Linked DNA regions of Youhaiella tibetensis. Each later gene encodes a partner of the first gene's protein in a complex. Links are inferred from orthologs where the notes say so. Each region holds a gene or a part of one and is shown on either strand. Other genes may lie near its edges.

Region 1 (3,522 bases):
AGGTGATGCGCGGATTGTTCTCGACGTCGAGCTTGACGATCTTGACCTTGCCGGCCATCTCGACGCTCAGCGCATCCAGGATCGGGTCCATGGCCTTGCAGGGCGGGCACCACTCGGCCCAGAAATCGACCAGCACCGGCTCGCTGGCGTTGAGGACTTCGGCATCGAAATTGGAGTCGTTGACGGCAAGAGACATCGTAGCTTCCATCGTTGATAGCCGATGGAAGCTACTCCGAGTCGACCACGACCGCAACATCTAGTAGCGCGCGTCTTCCAGGCCACAAAATGGATCGACCGGATTGGTGCCCGCAAAGGGCGCGCGCCCGAGAATGGCCTCGACCACCGCCTTCTGCATGCCCTCATAGGTGCCATAGGCATTGATATAGGTGGGCACGCGCGGCGCATCGTAGAGCAGGTACGGATAGCCGAACGAGATCATCAGCGTGGGGACATCATGCCAGGGGCGCGACATGGCGCCATGCAGGCGCCCGGTCAGCTTCATCCAGTCGATGAAGATGCTCGAGCGGGTCAGCAGGGTCTCGTCCCCGAAAAGATAGAGTACCAGGTCGAAATCGGTGGGTTCGAGGTCCGAGCCGCGCTCGAAGACCGTCACGTCAAAACCCTCGGCCCGGAGCAGGTCAGGAACCGAAAAGGCAAAGGGCGCGGGGGCGAGCGGCTGCACGATGCCGCCGGAATAGACGAGAACCCGCTTGTGGCGGGCCGGATCGAGCGGCAGGAGCTTCTGGGTATCCTTGACCAGCGTCGGCACGCGCGCCGTCGCCTCCGCTGCCGCCTTGAGGCTCTGCGGGGTCGCGAGGTTGGCGCGGGCGTGATCGAGATCCGGAATGCGATGCGGCTTGTGGAGCCCAAGGCGCGCCTTGAGTCCGAGGATCCGGCGCAAGGCATCCTCGAAGCGGGCCTGGGGCAGCGTTCCTTCGGCAAGCGCCTTGCGGATGCGGGCGAAATCGGCATCCGGATCGTCCGAGAAGAGGATCACGTCGCAGCCATTAGCGATCAGTTCGGCCAGATGCTCGTCCCGGCTCGAATAGGCGCCGAGGCCGCCCATGGGCGTGGCATCGGAGACGATGAGGCCGTTAAAGCCCAGGCGCTCGCGCAGCAGCGTCTGGTTGAGGATCTTGCTGATCGAGGCTGGCCGGTAGGCCTCGATGCCTGCATCGGGATCGATCGAGCGGACGAACGCCGGAAAGGCGATATGGGCCGACATCACCGAAAGCACGCCGGCATCGATGGCGGCGCGATAAAGCCGGCCGAAGGTCTTCTCCCACTCCTCGACGTTGAGCGGATTGATGGTCGTCACCAGGTGCTGGTCGCGGTCGTCATACCCCTCGCCCGGCCAGTGCTTGACCGTTGCGGCGACGCCCTCGTGCTGGAAGGCGGCGATCTGGGCCAGGGCATGGCGCTCGATGCGGTCCACTTCGCTGCCATAGGAGCGCGTGCCCACGATGGCCGAGCGGAAGGCCTTGTTGATGTCGATGACCGGCGTGAACGACCAGTTAAGGCCCATTTCACGCGCCTCGCGCGCCATGATCGAGCTGATGGCAGAGGTCGCCTGAAGATCGTCCACCGCGGCGAGCCCGAGCGGATTGGGCACCGGCGTGCCGAACGGCAGGCTCATCCGGCTGCCCTCGAGGTCCGCGCTCAGCAGCGGCGGCACCTTGGCCGAGGAGATGAAGGCGCGCGCAAAGCCGATCTCGGTCTCGAGATCGGGACCATAAAAGCGCGTGATGCCGCCGGGCTGGAGGCGCTCGAGCTGGGCCAGCGCCTCGTTCGGCTCGCCCATGGAAATGAGCACGAAGAGCTGACCGATCCGCTCCTCGGGCGTCAGGCCCTCGAGGGTGCTTTCCACCCAGGCCACGGCCTCGTCATCGAGGTTGAACGGCGCTGCACGCAGGTTGACGCTGACCAATCGATTCTCCCCCCAGGATCAATCTGGCAGCGAGAGTGGCCGCTGGCTGTCGGCAAGGCAAACAAAAACGCCACCGGCCGGGCCGATGGCGTTTTCGAATTCTTACGCGCCGTGATTGCTGATCAGGCTGCGGCGTGGCTCTCGAGCCACTTGGAAAGGCCCGCCTTCGGGGTCCCGGCGCCAATCTTCATGTCAGCGGCTTCGCCGTCCTTGAAGAGGATCATCGTGGGGATCGAGCGGACACCGTACTTGACGGTCGTCGAGGGATTCTCGTCGATATTGAGCTTGACGATCTTCACCTTGCCGGCGAGTTCGGAAGAGAGTTCATCAAGGACCGGTGCGATCGCGCGGCAGGGCCCGCACCACTCAGCCCAGAAATCTACGAGCACGGGCTCTTTGGAGTTAAGGACTTCCTCGCCGAAGTTGGCGTCGGAAACGTGTGTGGTCATTAGAGGTTGCCTTTAGGTTGAAAAGCGACGCGTGTTTGAGCCCAAAAGCTAGGAAGAGTCCATACCTGGTTCAAGCTTCATCGCTCCAAGGTGAAAGCCGAGACGGGTTTCGCCAGTAAGGGACGTGGAAGAATCATTAATGATTCCAACCTTGTCCACAGGATCGCTGCTTCGACATTATGGCCCGGGAACAGCTGGTCTGCAACCAGCGCATAGAGGCCGAGCTGGGTCTTGTAGCCGCTGTGGACAGAATCGGGATCGGCCGGCGGCTGCGCGTCGGATTTGTAATCCACCACAAGGACTTTGCCGTTTTCGACCACGATCCGGTCCATGCGTCCGGCCAGCCAGATGGGTGTGGAATTGCGCCGCGCCTTGACGAGGAATGGCACCTCGGCACGACTGTTGGGGCCGAACAAATGCGCCAGTTCGGGGCGCGTGAGGATGGCCTGGGCGCGCGCGGCCAGTTCGCCATGCAGCTCGGGCGCCCCGGGCAGCAGGGCCGGCAGCGCCTTTTCGAGCACGCGGTCTCGTTCGCCCGGTGCGACCCGCACCAGGTGCTGGAGCAGGGCGTGCAGGGCGATGCCCGAGCGGCGGGCGGTCTCGGCATCCACCGCCTCTTCGAGGGTCGTCCGGAACGAGCGGTCGATGTCGGCCGGCTCGTAGGCCGAGGACGGGGTGACCACCACCCTGTCCCGGTGTTCGGGCAGTTGGGGCAGCGCGAAGGGCAGCGGGAATTGCGGCTGGCTCGCCTTCCAGCCCCTGACATTCGCCACGGGCGGCGCCTCGGCCGGAAAAGCGAGCGTGCCGGTGGCGTCGTCCCTGGCCGCCTCGGCAACCAGTGCCCCCTCGATGGCTTCATACCAGGAGCCCTCGATCTTGCCGTTCTTGGTCAGGGCGCCGGTGACGTAGAGTTCGTCCTCGGCGCGGGTCATTGCGACGTAGAGCTTGCGCCAGTATTCGGCCTTGAGGTTGGCTTCGTCGGCGTCGCGCAGCGCCATGGTTTCGCGCACGTGCTGGTCGGAGGACGGCGCGTGGATGAGAAGCGGACCGGCACCCTCGTGCACGACATAGACCGGCTTGGTGGTCTGCTTGGTGTCCGGCTTGCTGGTGGCGTCGGCGAGGATCACGATCGGGGCTTCCAGGCCC
Region 2 (8,708 bases), 330 kb from region 1 along the record:
CGGTCGAGGCAGAAGGTGAGCCGATAGGGCCCGAAAAGGTTCTGGTTCGCCCGGAAGCACCCATTGACCGGGATGCCGTTGGGATGATCGGGCACGATGACCCGGGTCTCCTGGGCAAGACTCTGCTGGGCCAGGAGGAAGAGCGCGAGACAGGCGAGGACAAGGAGGCGCATGGGGGACAACTCCGGGGGTGGCGTTGTCCCATCGTGTCATGGCGCGGCGGCTTTGGGATTGGCACGGCGTCCCAAAAGCTGGGCCATCCGTCTCAGCCTTTGTGCCGGCGCCCTCGTCAGTTCACGGACTGGAAGCTGCCGTCCAGGTCGAACCAGCAATTGAAGAACTTCGTGCCGTCTGACGCATCGAAATAGCCCTGCACCACGTAGCGGTCCCCGCTCTTGAAAGCGGCATTGGTGGTGATCTCCTGGGGACGCACGCCGAAGCTGGCCGAAGCCTCGCCGGCGCAGAACCGCGACATCTGCGAGGTCGAGAGGTTGGCGGGCGCCGGGTTGGGCGGCGGCGATTTCGGCTTGGGTGCGCGCTGGGCAGGCGCGCCCGCCGCGTTCTCGACATAGACGGAGAGCTGGTAGTTGGCGCGCTCGTTCCGGCGCGCCGCGTTGCGCATCAGATAGACGGTCACGGTGTAGTTGCCGCTCGAGGGAATGACGAAGCTCGTTCCATTGCCGTTGATCGAGCTGTTGTAGAGCGCCTCGGAAGCACCGGGCGCGGTGACGTTGAAGTAGTTGCTCGCATTGTCGGTGTCGAGCTGGACACTCATGCGCTGACCGGCCGAAACGCCGATGCGATACTTGACGCTCTGGTTCCCCTTGATCGAGCCATCGATCGTGGTGCCGGACGCGCCGCGCGGAAACCGGACATCCACAGTCTGCGCCTGGGCGGCAGCGGCGGCCAGGACCAGGAACAGGCCTGCCAGGATCGAGAAGGCACGTCGCAACTGCAAAACTCTGGAAGTCATCGCTCATTCTCCACTGCGATAGGCTTTATGGCGGTGATCCAGAGGCCACAAATATGGCTCGGTCAAGTTCGGCAAGCGGTGCCCAGCCATGAGTGCAGACGGCGTTCCGTCCGCTCGAGCGGTGGCCTGTCGTCATTTGGGGTAAAGAAGTGGTGCCCGGGACCGGAATCGAACCAGTGACACGCGGATTTTCAATCCGCTGCTCTACCAACTGAGCTACCCGGGCATCTTTAAGGCGCTTCGGCGTGCCGAAGGCTGGCGGTTTATAGGCAATGAGATTTGGGCTGGCAAGGGCGAAAGCGACGATTTTCCGAAGTGGCTGTGAGGAACTCAAATCGCGCCGCCCATTGCGGTTTTGGCTGGCCGCGCTAGGCTTGCACAACTGGTATGGTAGATTGGAAAAACGATGCTCGAGGATTTGAAAGGCAAGCGCGCACTCATCACGGGGTCCTCCACCGGAATCGGGGCGGCCCTGGCGCTGGAGATGGGACGGCTGGGTGCGGCGGTGGCCGTGCACGGGCACAGGAACGCCGATGCAGCCAAGGGGATCGCCGACCGGATAATTGCCGGCGGCGGCAAGGCCGTGGTGGTGACGGGCGATGTGAGCCACGCGGGCGAAGCGGAGCGAATCGTGGGCGAGGCAGTGGCCGGGCTCGGCGGGCTCGACGTGCTGGTCAACAATGCCGGGGGCATTCTCGAGCGGGTCACCAATGCCGGGTTCGACGAGGAGATGTTCACCAGGGTGTTCGATCTCAACGTACGTTCGATCCTGGCCATGACCAAGGCCGCCTACCCGCACCTGAAGGCTTCGGGAAAGGCCTCGGTCATCAATACCGGCTCGATCGCCGGGCGGTTCGGCGGGTTCTCAGGCTCGACGGTCTACGCGGCGGCCAAGGCCGCGGTGCATTCGATCTCGCGCAATGCCGCGCGGGAGTTCGCCATGGACGGGATACGCGTCAACACGGTGGCGCCCGGCTTCATCATAACCCCTTTCCATGACCGGACGCCCGAGAGCGTGCGCGAAACGGCCCGCGCGCAAATCCCGATGCAGCGGCTGGGCACCGCCGAGGATTGCGTGGGCGCCTACGTGTTCCTGGCCTCCGAAGCGATGAGCGGATACATCACCGGTCAGATCATCGATGTGAACGGCGGGCAGTTGATGCCGTAGGTCGGGGCGGCTTGGGCTAGCCGTTACCGGCCATAACACCACCCTTCCCCGGCCGCAGAGCCGGGGACCATGGATGGCTCCACCCCGGATCTTCGCCCGGGGATCGGGGTGGGTAGCGTTGAGTGTCATCAATCCAGCATCATAAGTCAGATCCCCTGGCTCACCCCCACCCTCAATCCCTCCCCACAAGGGGGAGGGAAGCGTTGGGGCGAGATCGTGCCAGCACGTCTCCCTCCCCCTTGTGGGGAGGGAACAAGGGTGGGGGTGCGGCCCTGAGTCGAGATACGCCCCCCAGAACGCTCCACTACACCGAGCCGAGGGCCACGGATGGCTAACACCCGGGTGGAGAGTGGCAACGAGCCACGGGTCTTCGCCCGAGGAAGATCGGGGCGGGTGGAAGGCGCTTGGGGGAGGCTTCGTGTTGGGGAGGCTTCCGCGGCCGCGACGATCGTCCGAGTGCCGCTTGCGCGAACGCGCCGGCAGGCCCCTACCCCAGCCTAGTCTTCCCCGCCTTCGTCCTGCTTGCCGCTCTCTTCATCGGCCTCTTCGGGGATCGCGTAGGCGCCGGTCAGCCAGCGGTTGAGGTCGATGTCGGCGCAGCGGGCCGAGCAGAAGGGGTGGAAGGCCTGGGTGGAGGGCTTTCCGCAAATGGGACAGGGGCGCACAGGGCGCAGGCGGGTGACTTTGGCGTCGGCCATTGCTGCCTCAGACGGAGGTCAGGTTGGACTGGTTGAGCCAGTTGAAGGTGACAGGATATCCTTCGCCCGAAAGCAAGGCCACCGTCTCGTGGAGCGGCAGGCCAACGACGCTCGAATAGGAGCCGACGAGCTTGACCACGAACGAGCCGGCAATGCCCTGGATGGCGTAGCCGCCTGCCTTGTCCTTCCACTCGGCGGAGGCCAGGTAGGCCTCCATCTCGCGGTTGGAAAGGCGCTTGAAGCGGATGCGGGTTTCCACGAGGCGCCGCCTCGCCTGGCCCGAGGGCGTCAGGAGGCAGACGCCGGTATAGACGCGGTGGGCGCGGCCCGAGAGGAGGCGCAGGCAGTCGGCGGCCTCTTCCATCATCTCGGCCTTGGGCAGCACGCGGCGGCCGACGGCCACCACCGTATCGGCAGCCAGCACGAGCGCATTGCCACCGATGCCGGCCTGGCGCGCCTTCTGCTGGGCGGCGATGGCCTTGAGGTCGGCCAGACGCGCTGCCAGCTTGCGCGGCAGTTCGCCCTTTTCGGGCGTTTCATCGACGTGTGCGGGAACCAGGTGCTCGGGCTCGATGCCGATCTGATTAAGGAGCGCGAGGCGCCGCGGCGAAGCGGAAGCCAGAATCAGTTCGGGGCGGCTGGCCAATCGCGAAACTCGTTACTTGAAGCGGTAGGTGATGCGGCCCTTGGTCAGGTCATAGGGCGTCATTTCACACAATACCTTGTCGCCCGCCAGAACGCGGATGCGATTCTTGCGCATGCGCCCAGCGGTGTGGGCGATGATCTCGTGGCCGTTCTCCAGCTTGACCCGGAAGGTCGCGTTGGGAAGCAATTCGATCACAACGCCCGGGAATTCGAGCACTTCTTCCTTTGCCATACTTTCTCCTGAAAAGGCCGGGAGGGGAGCTAAATGCCCAGTCCCAAGCCGAAATTGCGCGCAACCTATAGGAATTCAGGCGCTTTGTGAACTAGCCGCCGAACCGGTCGCGACAAGCGGCTCCAGACGCTCGCGAACCTTCTGCTGAAGGGTGTCGCGCAGCGTCCTGTAAGCGCTCAGAACGGCCTCGCGGTTCCCCTCGACAAGGGTCGGATCGCTGACGTTCCAGTGTTCGAGGGCACCCATTTCCAGGCCGCGCTTGCGGACGGCCTCGTCGGCTTCGGGCGAAAGCGTCACCACCAGATCGAAACGATTGGCGACAAGCTCATCCATAGTATGGGGCGTGTGGACGGACATATCCACCCCCACCTCCTCCATCACCTCGTGGACGAACGCATCGGCCTTGCCGGACTGGACGCCGGCCGAGCGGGCGATGAGGCGGCCCGGGAAGTATTTGCGCGCCAGCGCCGCGGCGATGGGGGAGCGTACCGAGTTCATCGAGCAGACGAAGAGCACCGTGGGCAATTCGCTGTCGCGCTCGTCGATGCGCTTGGCGTAGGGCTGGACGGCGCAGATGAGCGTGAAGAGCCGCCGCGCGGTGTTGAGATCCATCTCGAGCTTGTTGACCAGCCGGGTGCGCAAGAGCTCGGCCGCTTCGTTATGAAGCCCGCGCCGGGCCATGTCGACGGTCTCGATCTGGAAGGGCGAAGCCGAGCGGATGGCTTCGTAATAGCTGTCGCGGATGCGGAAGTAATCGCGGATCAGGCGGCGGAACGGGGTGAGCGAGAGGTAGTGCGCGGCGATCGGCTCGAAGGTTTCCGGATCGCGCACGTCGAGCACGATGTAGTTGGCGACGATCGAGACGTGCAGCGCATAGGGGCCGGTGGCCTTTACGCGCGCGGGCCGGAAGCGGTTGTCCTCGACCAGGTCATAGATGGCGATGCGCCACTCGTGCACCTCGTCGGGATCGATCGAGGTGATGGTCGAGGGATCGAGCGTGACGGTGACGATCCGGTCGGTCGTGGCATCGAAGTCACGCAAGAAGCCGCGCCCTCCCCTAGCGGTTGAGCCGGATGGAGACGCTGCGCCCGTGCGCGTCGAGGGCTTCGGTCTCGGCCAGCGTCACCGCCGCTGGCGCCAGGATGGCGAGCGAGGACGGGTCGCACCCCAGGATCGAGGTGCGCTTGACGAAATCGAGCACGCCGAGCCCGGAGGCGAAGCGCGCCGAGCGCGCCGTGGGCAGCACGTGGTTGGAGCCGCCGACATAGTCGCCGATGGCCTCAGGCGTGTGGTGGCCGAGGAAGATGGCCCCGGCATTGCGGATACGCGGCATCAGCGCTTTTGGATCGTCCACCGCCAGTTCGACGTGCTCGGAGGCGATGCGGTTGGCCAGTTCCACCGCTTCGTCGAGCGAAGCCACGGTGATGATGGCGCCGAACTCCTCCCAGCCCTCGCGGGTGAGCTGTTCACGCGGCAGCACGGCCAGTTGCCGGTCGACTTCCTTCGCCACGGCATCGGCGAGGCGCGGATCGGTGGTGACGAGGATGGACTGGGCCCCTGCCCCGTGCTCGGCCTGCGCCAGGAGGTCCGCCGCGACCCAGGCCGGGTTGGCCGAGGAATCGGCGATCACCAGCACTTCGGAGGGGCCGGCGATCATGTCGATGCCGACCTTGCCGAACACCTGCCGCTTGGCGGCGGCGACATAGGCGTTGCCCGGCCCCATGATCTTGTCGACCGGGGCGATCGTCTTGGTGCCATAGGCGAGCGCGGCGACGGCCTGGGCCCCGCCGACGCGATAGATCTCGGTGACGCCGGCGATCTTGGCGGCGGCGAGGATGGCGGCGTTGATCTCGCCGCGCGGGGTCGGCACCACCATGGCGATGCGCTCGACGCCGGCGACCTTGGCGGGCACGGCGTTCATGAGCACCGAGGAGGGATAGGAGGCGAGCCCGCCAGGCACATAGATGCCCACCGCCTCGATGGGCGTCCAGCGCGTGCCCAGCGTCACCCCGATCTCGTCGGTATAGATGTGATCGGCCGGCTTCTGCTTTTCGTGGTGGGCCTTGATGCGGGCATGGGCGGTTTCGAGCGCCGAGCGCACTTCGGGGGTGACGCGGGCGGCCGCCGCCTCGATCTCCTCCTGGGTGAAGCGCAGCGTGGAGGGCGTCACATTGGCCTTGTCGAACTTGTTGGTGAGTTCGACCAGGGCGTCATCGCCGCGCGCCCGCACGTCCGCGATGATGGTGTTGACGACGTCGCCGACTTCCTGGGAGCTTTCGCGCTTGCCTTCGAGCAGCGCCTGGAAGCGGGCCGCAAAATCGGCGTCGCGGGTATCGAGGAACGAAGGCATGGGCGAGAGGATCCGGTTAGAGGCTGTGCTGGGGCTGGGCCTTGGCGGCCCAGGCGGCGCCGAGGTCCTGCAGGCGCGCTTCGAGGACTTCGACCTCGAGCCGCACCGTGCCGCCGCCGGCGAAAGTCAGTTCCACGATGCCCGCGGGGGCATCGGTTTCGGTAAAGGAAATGGCGAGCAATTCAAGCACGCCCTCGCGCGCATTGGTATCGATGCCGGCGCTGGCGACCGAAAGCACGCGATCGAAATGCAGCGCGGCGCGCTTGCGCACGCCCTTGTTGCGCACGGTGCCCGCTTCCCAGTCATAGCGGTTCATCAGCAGGGCAAAGCGCTTGTCGCGCTGGGCATAGCCCATGTCCCCGACGCGGACGACCGCATCCTGGGTGTGGGCGGAGATTACCGCCAGATCGTCGCTATCAAGCGCCAGCAGCTTGAGATCGGCCATGTCGTTCCTGATTCCGAAGGGTCTACGGGTAACGGTAATCTGGTGATTGCGGTTCGATCTACAAGAAGTTGCGGGGCGAGGCTAGGGCGTTAGGGGAAATGGGGGGTGGGTCGATTCGGTCGGAGTGCGTTACGAGCATGCGACAGATTGACGTCACACCCGTGGACACAGAGGACACCCCTGGTGAGAGCGCCTAACTTGCTAGGTCTTCTACTTCGCCAACCGCCAGTAGCGGATCACTAAACCGCAAACCATGCTGCTTCTTCCACCCCCCCGCAACGCGCTTTTCGACCTGCAGGTCACCATCGACAGGAGTGAGTCGAAATGACCTGCCCTTTACATCTAGTTGGTAAAGGCCATCAACTACCTTCCAGTCGAACGTTTTCCTCCGGAGGTTGTTGAGCTTAGTGATGAAATCCGAAGCCGCTTCGGGACGCCTTTTGTAATCAACTCGACAAGCTTGACGAATGAGCTGCCGCAGGTGCTTGGGGACCGTCGCGGGAAGCGTATCAAGTTTGAGTACCTTGCCCTTGCGGATCACTGACCCGATACAGCTCTGCGCGTATACGTGACCTTCGATGCCGCCCAATGTCTCTCGTTGCTTCATCTGGGCGTGCGACAGCCAGCTGTCCTGCTCGTAGTCCAAGCGGCCACCGAGGGTTTGGTAGAGGAGCAAGCCTAGTTGGTAGATGTCGCCTTGGCGGTAGAAGCGGGCTGCCTCCTCAAAATCTTCGGGCGGTCGGTAGATGATCGAGTGCTTCGATTGCGTGGAAGCGAAACCCTCCTCGTTCATGGTCACTACCGAGCCGAAATCACCTACAACCCAGACGCCACCATCTGTGCAGAACACGTTCGACGGCTTCAAGTCTCGGTGGAGGTACCCTTGGCCGTGTAGGTAGCTCACGCCTGAGGCGATCTGAAGCAGAATATCTATTCCTTCTCGCGGACCAAAAGCCTTTTCGGCGAGTTGATCGTCAAGGTCACCGCCGCCGCAAAAACGTGTTATGAAATAGGCGTCATCTTCGTCTATCGGCTCTGCGCTGTCCACTTTCAGAATATTGGGGAACTCGAGCTTCGCCAGTAGCGTGGGCTCGATATGAGCTCCCCCTCCCCAATAATAGATCTTCATAACCTGCGGGCGATCCAGTAGGTTATTATGACCGATCAACACGTAGCCGTTGGCACCCTTGGTTATGTTGTCGCTGAATGTGATCGTTTTCTGCAGCCGCTGAACAGTCGGGCGAACATTCTCCGGCAAGAGACTGATATCGAAAGGCACCAGATTAACCTAAACTCAGGTGGTAAGCCCCGGCGCGGTATGGATCATGCAGGTAGGCCTGCAGCCCAGCCGGCAATCCAGCAAGGTTCGTTTTCTCGAATTTTCTCAGAGTGTTCGCATGGACAAAGTGGACGGGCTTGCCGCTGCAATACTGGATCAGCGTTTCTATCTTGAAAGTGGTTCCACCTCCGGCCATCGGCCCGGTCAGGGCGCGCTCCTTGATGCAGAAGGCGTCTACCCCGTTCTCGTGCGCGAAAGCCGCAATGGCTTGTGCAAAGGCCGCTAACGACTGGTAGGACTTCTCATCATCTAAAGAAATCTTGCGGGTCTGACACGGATAATGCTGGGCGCTGCCGTTCTCATCAAGGAACACGATCGCCAAATTTGCCGTAGAGCCGGTAATGGCTACACCACATATCTTCATTTTCATTTCCGCGAATCACTTAATCATTGCGCCCTTTATGAAAGTATACCGACGATCCTATCTAAATGTATATCTTGTGTTTACTCGATTGCGCCGCAGCCGGAACTAGCTTATCGACAATATCGACCGCAAACACCCAGCATGCGAACGCTATTTCACCGACGCGCACCGGCTCGATATCGACGGTCTCTCCCAGGTTGAACCTGGTGGTTCTGACGGCGACCTCCACTTCGATGCTTGACGATTCTCGAAGCTCCCTGCCAATTTCAAGCGGCGCGACCGAGCCGCTGGCGCCGATGACATTAACTTTCAAGTACGGCAACCGAAGGCTCATCGTATTTGTCTCGTCGACATCCTGGCGGCCCACGATGCCGCCGCGATGCTCGAGGCAATTCCGCAGTTTCTGAAAAGACGCGAGTTCAGGTGTCCACGACAACGGCGCCCGAAGGCTACTGACCACTTTCTGTACCAGTTTTGGGTGGCTCATGCCTTGT

The links.
Region 2: the proteins of trxA (region 1) and FNA67_RS22465 are in contact, whole or in part, in an NMR structure (PDB 2IPA), measured with the Bacillus subtilis proteins. The link is inferred for Youhaiella tibetensis from one-to-one orthologs.

Annotation. Positions count from the first base shown.
Region 1 is NZ_CP041690.1:544,132-547,653, reverse strand. What follows is about bases 714-3,522. They hold trxA (thioredoxin), read right to left. Parts: upstream 2,377-3,522; coding sequence 2,050-2,376; downstream 714-2,049. Other genes in these bases: addA (double-strand break repair helicase AddA), read right to left, coding at 2,454-3,522; FNA67_RS02725 (glycoside hydrolase family 3 protein), read right to left, coding at 714-1,927. Outside these bases: trxA (thioredoxin), read right to left, coding at 1-196; more of FNA67_RS02725, read right to left, coding at 257-713. UniProt on the Bacillus subtilis protein: Participates in various redox reactions through the reversible oxidation of its active center dithiol to a disulfide and catalyzes dithiol-disulfide exchange reactions.
Region 2 is NZ_CP041690.1:867,053-875,760, reverse strand. The notes cover bases 2,513-5,462. They hold FNA67_RS22465 (arsenate reductase ArsC), read right to left. Parts: upstream 4,233-5,462; coding sequence 3,792-4,232; downstream 2,513-3,791. Other genes in these bases: hisD (histidinol dehydrogenase), read right to left, coding at 4,774-5,462; infA (translation initiation factor IF-1), read right to left, coding at 3,498-3,716; FNA67_RS04255 (Maf-like protein), read right to left, coding at 2,847-3,485; yacG (DNA gyrase inhibitor YacG), read right to left, coding at 2,639-2,839. Outside these bases: FNA67_RS04280 (hypothetical protein), read right to left, coding at 1-173; FNA67_RS22095 (hypothetical protein), read right to left, coding at 290-973; FNA67_RS04265 (SDR family NAD(P)-dependent oxidoreductase), read left to right, coding at 1,380-2,141; more of hisD, read right to left, coding at 5,463-6,066; FNA67_RS04235 (DUF2948 family protein), read right to left, coding at 6,083-6,511; FNA67_RS04230 (serine/threonine protein kinase), read right to left, coding at 6,705-7,790; FNA67_RS04225 (DUF3010 family protein), read right to left, coding at 7,795-8,220; FNA67_RS04220 (hypothetical protein), read right to left, coding at 8,276-8,708. UniProt on the Bacillus subtilis protein: Catalyzes the reduction of arsenate [As(V)] to arsenite [As(III)]. In vitro, can dephosphorylate para-nitrophenyl phosphate (pNPP).